2 regions of the Mesorhizobium sp. M2A.F.Ca.ET.037.01.1.1 genome follow, and region 1 is predicted to be linked to the other one. Evidence: predicted binding sites of a transcription regulator. Region 1 holds the regulator's gene; the other holds the start of a gene.
The links. The regulator PhoB, encoded in region 1, activates phosphate uptake and scavenging genes when phosphate is short. The targets are predictions, from matches to a motif close to TGTCATNNANCTGTCAT.
Positions count from the first base shown of each region.

Region 2: a site for PhoB is predicted at 2,403-2,419, ahead of phnF (phosphonate metabolism transcriptional regulator PhnF). Genes of this name have one in related genera too.

Region 1 covers NZ_RZSA01000089.1:5,145-11,415, reverse strand. The annotation lists partial or broken gene EOA27_RS07140 (substrate-binding domain-containing protein) at 1-429, opposite strand, end outside; gene EOA27_RS07135 (ROK family protein) at 700-1,935, shown strand; gene phoB (phosphate regulon transcriptional regulator PhoB) at 2,098-2,787, opposite strand; gene phoU (phosphate signaling complex protein PhoU) at 2,805-3,512, opposite strand; gene pstB (phosphate ABC transporter ATP-binding protein PstB) at 3,533-4,336, opposite strand; gene pstA (phosphate ABC transporter permease PstA) at 4,333-5,184, opposite strand; gene pstC (phosphate ABC transporter permease subunit PstC) at 5,188-6,174, opposite strand; gene pstS (phosphate ABC transporter substrate-binding protein PstS) at 6,238-6,271, opposite strand, start outside.
Region 2 covers NZ_RZSA01000590.1:138-4,187, forward strand. The annotation lists partial or broken gene EOA27_RS24865 (alpha-D-ribose 1-methylphosphonate 5-phosphate C-P-lyase PhnJ) at 1-138, opposite strand, end outside; gene EOA27_RS24870 (carbon-phosphorus lyase complex subunit PhnI) at 135-1,247, opposite strand; gene phnH (phosphonate C-P lyase system protein PhnH) at 1,249-1,860, opposite strand; gene phnG (phosphonate C-P lyase system protein PhnG) at 1,860-2,321, opposite strand; gene phnF (phosphonate metabolism transcriptional regulator PhnF) at 2,456-3,193, shown strand; partial or broken gene EOA27_RS24890 (zinc-binding dehydrogenase) at 3,486-4,050, opposite strand, start outside.

The DNA of each region.
Region 1 (6,271 bases):
GGCCTTAAACACCTCACGGGCCTGCATACGGCCGACTTCCTTGTTGTCGAAGGTCAGGTAGAAAACGTCCTTGTTCTCGATCAGGCGGTCGTAGCCGACGACCGGGATGCCCTCATCGAGCGCCTTCTGCACCGCCGGGCCGATTGCCGAGGCATCCTGCGCCAGGATGATCAGCGAATTGGCGCCCTGCGAGATCAGGCTTTCGACGTCGGTCAGCTGCTTGCCCGGATTGGACTGCGCGTCGGCCGAAATATACTTGTCGCCGGCGGCCTCGATTGCGGCCTTCATCGCCGCTTCGTCGGTCTTCCAGCGCTCTTCCTGGAAATTCGACCACGAGACGCCGATCACCTTGTCCTTCGCCTCGGCGACCGAAGCCAGCGTCAGCGACATGGCTACGCCCGCCAGAATGGCGGCTGCGAATTTTTTCATGATATCCTCCCTGCGCCTTGTGCGGCGCGACCCAGACTGGCCCGAAGGCCGGCATAAGAGGCTTTTTTTCGAGCCTCAAAAAAATAGTGGTCCAGCGAAATGAAGCTGTCAACCGACATTCTGATGGCATTTGATGGGTCCAGGCATTTTTTTCGGAGTCCGCAATAAATAATGACATCGGCTTTGGCTTCTGCCACTATCCTTAGCGTGTCAGCGACAGGCCATGGCATCATCACAAGGCCGCGATGACCGGGGAGGACGTGCGAGACGATGTCGGTCGGAATCCGTCACGACGATTTGCGCCGGCGCAACCGCGCCATGGTGATTTCGGCCGTGCGCCGCGCCGGCCAGCCATCGCGGACGGAAATTGCCGCCACCACCGGCCTCAGCCACTCGACCATTTCGGCGATCTCCGCCGATCTGATCCAGGAGGGCATCCTCACCGAGAGCAAGGCCAGCGAGCCGACGGCGTTGAAACGCGGCCGGCCGCAGATCGGCCTGGCGCTGAATCCCGAAGCCGCCGCGGTGCTGACGGTGGTGCTGTCGCTGAACTTCCTGTCGGTCGCCGTCATCGACTATGCCGGCCAGGTGATCGCCGAGGAACAGCGGCGCCTGGACACGCTCGTCATGCCGCGCGACGAGCTGATCGGCGAGTGCCTGGCGATCGTCCGGCGCCGGCTGCAGGATCCCGATCTCGACGTGGGCAGCGTCGCCCGCATCGCCATGGGCATTCAAGGCATCACCGATTCCCACGCGCGCGCCATGCTATGGTCGCCGATCACGCCGCTGACCGACATTCCGTTCGCCGACATCCTGGAGAGGGAATTCGGCATCCCCGCCACCATGGAGAACGACTGCAACATGATGGCGGTGGCGCTGCGATGGCGCGATCCCGAGCGCTATCGCGACAATTTCATAGCCATCCTGCTCTCGCACGGCATCGGCATGGGCCTGGTGCTGAAGGGCGAATTGTTCACCGGCACGCATTCCTCCGGCGGCGAGTTCGGCCACATGATCCATCGTCCGGGCGGCGCGCTTTGCCGCTGCGGCCGCCGCGGCTGCGTCGAGGCCTATGCCGGCAACTACGCCATCTGGCGCAGCGCCATGGGGATAAGCGAGGACGCCGCGCCGACCGACATCGGCGACGCCGACATGCGCGCGCTGGCCGCAAAGGCCCGGCAGGAGGACGGCCCCGAACGGGAAGCTTATCGTCGGGCCGGCGAGGCGCTGGGCTTCGGTCTTGGCAGCCTGTTCGCCCTCATCGACCCGGCGCCGGTCGCCATGGTCGGCGTCAGCGCGGCCGCCTTCGACCTGATCGAGCCGGCGCTGAGGGAGGCGATCGCCCAGACCGCCGGCGGCCAGCACTCGAGCTCGATCTCCTTCGACACCGAGCCGAACGAGCTGCCGCTGATCCGCGAAGGCTGCGCCACCCGCGCGCTGACCTTCGTCGATCAGGAGATCTTCGCGCCGGGTGTCCAGGCAAGAGCGGGCAAGCACGTCGCATAAGCCGCAAGCTCAAGCGCCGGGATATGCTGAGATTCAGGTCAGGCCGAGTCGAGAATGGTGGGTTCCGAGAACCGGAACGGAGCGTACTTTTTGGTACGTGAGTACCGGAAGCGCAGGAAGCCGCCATTCGCAGGCCGGCCTCACCTGAATATCAGCATATCCCTAGTCTTCCCGGATTGCATAACCCGCCCCGCGGATGGTGCGGATGACGTCCGGCATGCGGCCGTTGTTGACGGCCTTGCGCAGGCGGCCGACATGCACGTCCACCGTGCGCTCGTCGATATAGATCGTCTCGCCCCAGACATTGTCGAGTAGCTGGCTGCGCGAGAACACGCGGCCGGGATGCCGCATCATGAACTCGAGCAGGCGGAACTCGGTCGGGCCCAGCCTGATCTCGCTCTTCTTGCGGTAGACGCGGTGCGATTCGCGGTCGAGCACGATGTCGCCGACCTTGAGCACGCTGGACAGCACCTCCGGCTTGGCGCGGCGCAGCAGCGCCTTGACGCGCGCCATGAACTCCGGCGTCGAGAACGGCTTGACCAGATAGTCGTCGGCGCCGGTGGACAAACCTCGAACCCGATCGCTTTCTTCACCGCGCGCGGTCAGCATGATGATCGGCAGCCGCTCGGTCTCGGGCCGCATCCTGAGACGCCGGCAGAGCTCGATGCCGGAGACCGCCGGCACCATCCAGTCGAGCACGAGCAGGTCGGGAACATTTTCCTGAAGGCGGATTTCGGCCTCGTCGCCGCGGGTCACCACTTCCACCTGGTAACCCTCGGATTCGAGATTGTAGCGAAGCAGCACCCCCAGCGGCTCCTCGTCCTCCACCACCATGATGCGTGGCGCGATCATCGGGGTAACCTTTTCCGTCAGGCGGCCGGCGCCGACATTGCCGTCTCGTCCTGCTTGGGACGGTTGGCGGGCAATTGCGTGCCGGTCAGCACATAATAGGCGTTCTCGGCGATGTTGGTCACATGGTCACCGATGCGCTCGAGGTTCTTGGCGCAGAACAGAAGATGAGTGCAAGCGGTGATGTTGCGCGGATCTTCCATCATGTAGGTCAACAGCTCGCGGAAGACGGAGGTGTATTTGACGTCGATGCGTTCGTCGTCGTTGCGAAGCTTGGCCAGCGCCGTGGCATCACCCACCGTATATTCCTGAATCACGCCCTGGACCTGGATCAGCACCAGTTGCGCCATGGAATCGATCGAATGCGTGAGGTCGCGCGGGGCGGTGCTGACGCCGACTGACCCGACGCGCTTGGCGATGTTCTTGGCGAGATCGCCGATGCGTTCGAGGTCGCCCGCCATGCGTATCGAGCCGACCACGTGGCGAAGATCGTCCGCCATCGGCTGGCGCTTGGCGATCAGCGTGATGGCGCGGTCGTCAAGCTCGCGCTGACGCGCGTCCATGATGGCATCGTCGGAGACGACGCGCTGCGCCAGCGCATTGTCGCTTTCGAGCAGGGCCCTGGTCGAGCCGCCGACCATGGAGCCGGCGAGATCGCCCATGTCGTTGATGAGCCGGCTGATCTGCCTCAGATCCTCGTCGAACGAGGCGACGGTATGTTCGGCCATGATGTTGTCCTCGTATGAGCTCAGCCGAAGCGGCCGGTGATGTAGTCCTGGGTGCGCTTCTCGCGGGGCGAGGTGAATATCTTCTCGGTCCGGTCGAATTCCACCAGCTCGCCCAGATACATGAACGCCGTCTGCCGCGACACGCGCGCCGCCTGCTGCATGTTGTGGGTGACGATGACGATCGTGTAGTCGGCCTGCAATTCGTCGATCAGCTCCTCGATCTTGGCGGTCGAGAGCGGATCGAGCGCCGAGGCCGGTTCGTCGAGCAGGATGACCTCCGGCTTCACCGCGACGGTGCGGGCGATGCAAAGGCGCTGCTGCTGGCCGCCCGAGAGGCTCTGGCCGCTGGCGTTGAGCTTGTCCTTAACCTCGTTCCAGAGTGCGGCGCGCTTCAGCGCCGACTCGACGCGGCTGTCCATCTCGGCCTTGCTGATCTTCTCATAGAGCCTGACGCCGAAGGCGATGTTCTCGTAGATCGACATCGGGAACGGCGTCGGCTTCTGGAACACCATGCCGATCTTGGTCCTGAGCAGGTTGAGGTCCTGCGAGCGATCGAGGATGTTCTTGCCGTCGAGCAGCACCTGGCCCTCGGCGCTCTGCTTCGGATAAAGCTCGTAGATGCGGTTCAAGACGCGCAGCAGCGTCGACTTCCCGCAGCCCGACGGGCCGATGAAGGCGGTCACGCTGCGCTCGGGCAGCGACAGGTTGATGTCCTTCAGCGCCTTCGACTGGCCATAGTAGAAGTTGAGGTTCTTGACCTCGATCTTGGCCTTCTCGACGGTCGTGTCGGCTACGTTCAGGTCGGTGGACAACATCGGTTTCATCTGTCCTCTCTGCGTCCGGTTAGGCTGCGGGCGATGATGCTCAGCCCGAGAACCGTCAAGGTGATCATGAGTGCGCCCGTCCAGGCCAGCTGCTGCCATTCCTCGTAAGGGCTGAGAGCGAACTGGAAGATGGTCACCGGCAGGCTGGCCATCGGGGCATTGAGATTGCTCGACCAGAACTGGTTGTTGAGCGCGGTGAAGAGCAGCGGCGCCGTCTCGCCGGAGATGCGGGCGATCGCCAGCAATATGCCGGTCACGATGCCGGACAGCGCCGCGCGGTAGGCGACGGAGCGGATCACCACCCAGCGCGGCGCGCCGATGGCGGTGCCTGCCTCGCGCAGCGCGTTGGGCACGAGGTTCAGCATGTCCTCGGTGGTGCGCACCACGACGGGGATCACCAGGATGGACAGCGCGACGGCGCCGGCGATGGCCGAGAAGTGCCCCATCGGCCGCACCATCAGCTCATAGACGAACAGGCCGACGATGATCGAAGGGGCCGACAACAGGATGTCGTTGATGAAGCGCACCACCGTGGTGAGCTTCGAGAAGCGGCCATACTCGGCCATGTAGGTGCCGGCCAGCACGCCGATCGGCGTGCCGACGAAGATGCCGATGATGGTCATCACGATGCTGCCGTAGATGGCGTTGAGCAGGCCGCCGGCATCGCCCGGCGGCGGCGTCATCTGGGTGAACACGGCCAGCGACACCCCGGAGAGCCCCTTGTAGAGCAGGGCGCCGAGGATCAGCGCCAGCCAGGCAAGGCCGATGCCGGCGGCGATGACGCACAGCGCCATCATCACGGCATTCTTGCGCTTGCGGCTCTGGTGAATTGATGCGGCAGTCGCCATCGGTCAGGCTCCCGTGCGGCTATCGATGCGCAGCAGCATGTAGCGTGCGAGCGCCAGGATGATGAAGGTTATTATGAACAGGATCAGGCCGAGAGCCACCAGCGAGGAGGTGTAGATCGCGCCATCGGCCTCGGTGAACTCGTTGGCGATCGTCGCCGAGATCGTCGTGCCCGGCGCGAACAGCGAGGCGCTGATGCGATGCGCGTTGCCGATGACGAAGGTGACGGCCATCGTCTCGCCGAGCGCGCGGCCGAGGCCGAGCATGACGCCGCCCATGATGCCGACGCGGGTGTAGGGAATGGTCACGCGCCGCGTCACCTCCCAGGTCGTGCAGCCGATACCGTATGCCGATTCCTTCAACACCGCCGGCACCGTGTCGAACACGTCCTTGGTGATCGAGGTGATGAAGGGCAGCACCATGATGGCCAGGATCAGGGAGGAGGTCAGCAGGCCGATGCCGTAGGGCGGGCCGGCAAACAGGCTGTTGAGGCCGGGGATGCCCTTGAAGAGCCAGATGATGAAGGGCTGGATCGTCGTCTGCAGAAAGGGCGCGAAGACGAACAGGCCCCAGATGCCGTAGATGATCGAGGGAATGCCGGCCAGAAGCTCGACGGCGATGCCGATAGGGCGCCTGAGAGGGCGGGGGCAAAGCTCGGTCAGGAAGACGGCGATGCCGATGCCGATCGGCACGGCGATGATGATGGCGATGGCCGAGGTGACGATAGTGCCGTAGATGGGCGCCAGCGCGCCGAAATTCTCGGTGACCGGGTTCCAGGATTCGGTCGAAAGGAAGGATATGCCGAATTTCGACAGCGCTTCCCACGATCCGGCGATCAGCGAGATGGCGACCCCGCCGAGCAGAACCAGCACGAGGATGGCGGAAGCGCGCGTAGCCGCCCGGAAGACCATGTCGGTGAAGGCAAAGCGGCGCACTGTCGCTTCCCTGGTCCGCATGGCGGACGATGTCGCGGCTTCGGAAACGGCACTCATTTAGCCCCTCGCATTTCGAAAGAGACAGGAGGGCGCCGGAAGCGCCCTCCCTTGTTCGTCAGATTACATGCCGGAATAGAGCGGCTTGCCGTTCGCG
Region 2 (4,050 bases), on a different contig from region 1:
CATCTCGCGCGAGGCGAAAGGCACCTGGTAGCCGGGAATGGCGATGCCCTTCAGGATGGCGCGGCGGATCATCCGCTTGGTCTGCTCGTCGAGATAGGCGAAGTTGTAGGTGGCTATGTCGGTCGATTGGGCGTTCATTCGGCGGCCTCCCTTTTCTCTTCAGCCTTGTCCTCATTTTCCCGCGCTTCGTATTCGGCGCGCATGCGGCGCACGAGGCCGAGCTCGGCCTGGAAGTCGACATAGTGCGGCAGCTTCAGATGCTCGACGAAGCCGGTCGCCTGGACATTGTCGGAATGGGAGATGACGAATTCCTCGTCCTGCGCGGCGGCGACGATATCCTCGCCAAGTTCGCCGGCGCGCAGCGCCCGGTCGCACAGCGCCATCGCCATCGCCTTGCGTTCGCTCTGGCCGAAGACCAGGCCGTAGCCGCGGGTGAACTGCGGCGGCGCCTTGGCCGAGCCCTTGAACTGGTTGACCATCTGGCATTCGGTGACGCGGATCGAGCCCAGCGGCACGGCGAAGGGCAGTTCCGGCACGTCAAGCTCCAGCTCGACCTCGCCGATGCGAATTTCGCCGACAAAGGGGTGGTTGCGCGCATAGCCGCGCTGCGTCGAATAGCCGAGCGCCAGCAAAAAGCCCTCGTCGCCGCGCGACAGCGCCTGCAGGCGGATGTCGCGCGCCATCGGGAATTGCAGCGGCTCGCGGGTGATATCGCCTGGCACATGGTCCAACGGCATCTCGCCATCGGCCTCGATCAGGCCTTCATGGGCGAGGATCGCCGAGACGCGCGGCATGGCCTCCGGCTCGACCGGGCGCTGCGCCGGCGTCTCGACCTCAGCGCCGGCGGCGAGCTCCGGATCGAGCAGGCGGTGGGTGTAGTCGAAGTTCGGGCCGAGCACCTGGCCGCCGGGCAGGTCCTTGTAGGTGGCCGAGATACGACGCTCGACCTGCATGGCGCCGGTATCGACCGGATTGGTGTAGCCGAAGCGTGGCAGCGTGGTGCGGTAAGCGCGCACCAGGAAGATCGCCTCGATCATGTCGCCGCGTGCTTGGACGATGGCCAGAGCCGCCAACTCGCGATCATAGAGCGAGCCTTCGCTCATCACGCGATCGACGCCGAGCGCCAGCTGCTCGACAATCTGGTCGAGGCGCAGCGCCGGCACCGAGCGGTCGCCGCGGCGGCGATCGGCCAGCAGGCGGTGGGCATTGGCAATGGCGGCTTCGCCGCCCTTCACCGCGACGTACATGTCACGCCTCCATCGTCTTGATGCGGGTCGTGCGCGGCAGGCAGGCAAGGCTGCCCGGCGCCGCCAGGATGATGTCGACGCCGCGCGGAAAACGCTGGTTGTTCTGCTTCCACTGCTCGACGAAATGGCGCGGCATGCCCCGAGGCGCGATCATCGACGTCTTTTCGATGCCGGGGCCCTCAAGCAGCAGCGACGGGCCCGAGGCGAGGTCGTCGACCAGGAGGATCAGCGTCGTCGAGCGGTCGGGATATTCCTGCGTGCCTTGCGCAAAACCGTCGAGCGCGGCCATCTCCTTCGGATTGGCGATCAAGGCGAAATGCGCGTCGGCCGGCGTGTTGGCCAAGGGCGCGCCGGTGTGGAAGCCGAACCAGGCCTTGACCGAAGCTTCCGCCTGCAGCGGCGGATCGAGCCAGATCGGTGTATCGTTGTCGCACAGCGAGAGCGCCACGGCCCCGGCCGTCGCCGACAATGGCGCCGGCGGGTGGGTGAGTTGCGGCAGGGCCTGCACGGAGCCTGGGCGCGCCATCGCGTCCATGATGGCGCGGAAGACGGTTTGCGCGTTGAAGACTGGCTCGGCGAAGCCGCCGTCGATCGATTGCGTGGCGATATCCATCAGTCCTCTCCGCGCACCATGGTGAAGAAATCCACTTTCGTGGCCGCCGTCTCGACGCGCCGCGTCTCGCGCGCCGCATCGAGCGCCGCGCGCAAAGGCGCGGCGAGCTTCGTCTCGACTGCTTCACGCTGCGGCGGGTCCTGCCACAGCGCGTCGGCGATTGCGGCGAGCCTGGCCTTGTCCTTGTCGCGGCCGAGCGCGTAGGAATGGCCGACCTGGCCGGAGGGCAGCCGCACCGTGGCGCGGGTGACGGTCGCCTCGCCGACATTGAAGGGCGCGCCGCCGCCGCCGATGCGCCCGCGTACCGTCACCAGTCCGGTCTCGGGGCCGCGCAAGAGCTCGGCCTCGGAAGGCAGGCCCGCTTCGTTCCACAGGCGCGCGATCTCATCGGCTTCGGCATGCGCCAGCGTCTCCATCAAGGCTTTCCGCCCGGCCTGCTCGCGCGCTTCCTGTCCTCGCATGGCATTCCTCCCTGCATGCGTAAAATTTGTCTATTGATATAGACAACTATACAAATTATACTTATCTGGTAACGGGAGTCCATGACGGGTGGATGACAACCCGGAAAAATGCTTGGGGGCGATGGGTGACCGGACTGGCGAGCAGCATCGAAAGGCGCAACGGCGTGTCGCTGTGGCGGCAGATCGCCGACCGGATCCTGCAGGGGATCGCGAGCGGCGACTTCGCCGAGAACGCGGCGCTGCCGCCCGAAGTCGCGCTGGCGGAACGCTACGGCGTCAACCGCCACACGGTGCGTAGCGCCATTGCAGCACTGGTGCAGGAAGGCGTGTTGAAGGCCGAGCAGGGCCGCGGCACCTTCGTCCTGTCGCGCAAGCGGCTGTCCTATCCGATCGGCGCGCGCACGCGCTTCTCGACCGGGCTGCAGGGGCAGACGAGCGAGCGGCATATTGCGCTGTTGTCGTCCTCGACGGAGCCGGCCAGCCGGCGCATCGCCGAGGCGCTGGGCCTTGCCAAGGGCGCGGCCGTCATCCGGCTGGAGACGCGCGGCGAGGCCGACGGTCAAGCGGTGTCGCGCGCGACGACCTGGTTCGACGCCAAGCGCTTCGCCGGCATCGAGGCGGCAATGGCGGAAACGGGATCGATCACCGCCTCGCTGAAGCGCTTCGGCGTCAATGATTATCTGCGGCACTCGACGGTGCTGTCGGCACGCCATGCCGACGCCGACGACCTCGCAGCGCTCGATCTGCAGCCGGGCGCCATCGTGCTGGTCACCGTCGCCGTCAACGTCACGCTCGACGGTGAGCCGATCCAGTTCGCGGAGTCGAGGTTCCCGGCGGAGCGGGTGGAGTTGAGGTTGTCGGCCGGCGATTAGCCCACCGTAGTCATTCCGGGGGGACAACCCAGAAGTCGTCATCCACGGGCGGAGCGACGCGAAGCGGAGCGCAGACCCGAGGATCCATTCCGTTACCTCGACCGTGGAATGCGACAGAGCAGAATTCTGGATCGTCGCAGAGCTTCGAAGTCACGGAATGGATCCTCGGGTCTGCGCGCGTCGCTTCGCTCCTTGCTCCGCCCGCGGATGACGAAGGGGTAGGCGCTTCGGCCAATCACCAAGGCTGCGATTGCCAGATATCCAGGGCCGGAAATCTCTATGCCGGCGTCTCTCACCCCACCTCGATAACCGCCTTGATCAGCCCCGATTTCTCATGCGTCCATCGCGCCAGATCGCGCGGCGTTGCGGCGAGCGTGGTGCGATGGGTGACGAGCTTGCCCAACGGCACGGCGCCGTTGCGGATCGATGCGGCGACATGCTCGAAGTCGGCCTTCAGCGCGTTGCGGCTGCCGACCAGCGTCATCTCGCGCTTGTGGAATTCGGGGTCGGAGAAGGTGATGTCGTCCTTGACGACGCTGACCAGCACCAGCGTGCCGCCATGCGCGACATGGGCGAAGGCCGACTGCACCGATGCTGTGTTGCCGGTCGCGTCGAAGACGAGGTCGAACCCTTCGCCGCCGGTCGCCTGCCGCACTAGGTCGGCAGCCGATGCCTTCGAGGTGTCGAGCGGGGCAAAGCCGAGTTCCTTTTCGGCGAAGCCGAGGCGCTCGCTACTCATGTCCAACAGGCTGATATCCAGGCCGGCGATGCGGGCGAATATCGCCGTGCCGAGCCCGATAGGGCCGGCGCCGATGACCAGTGTACGCTGGCCGGGCTGCCCGAGCGATCGGCGCACC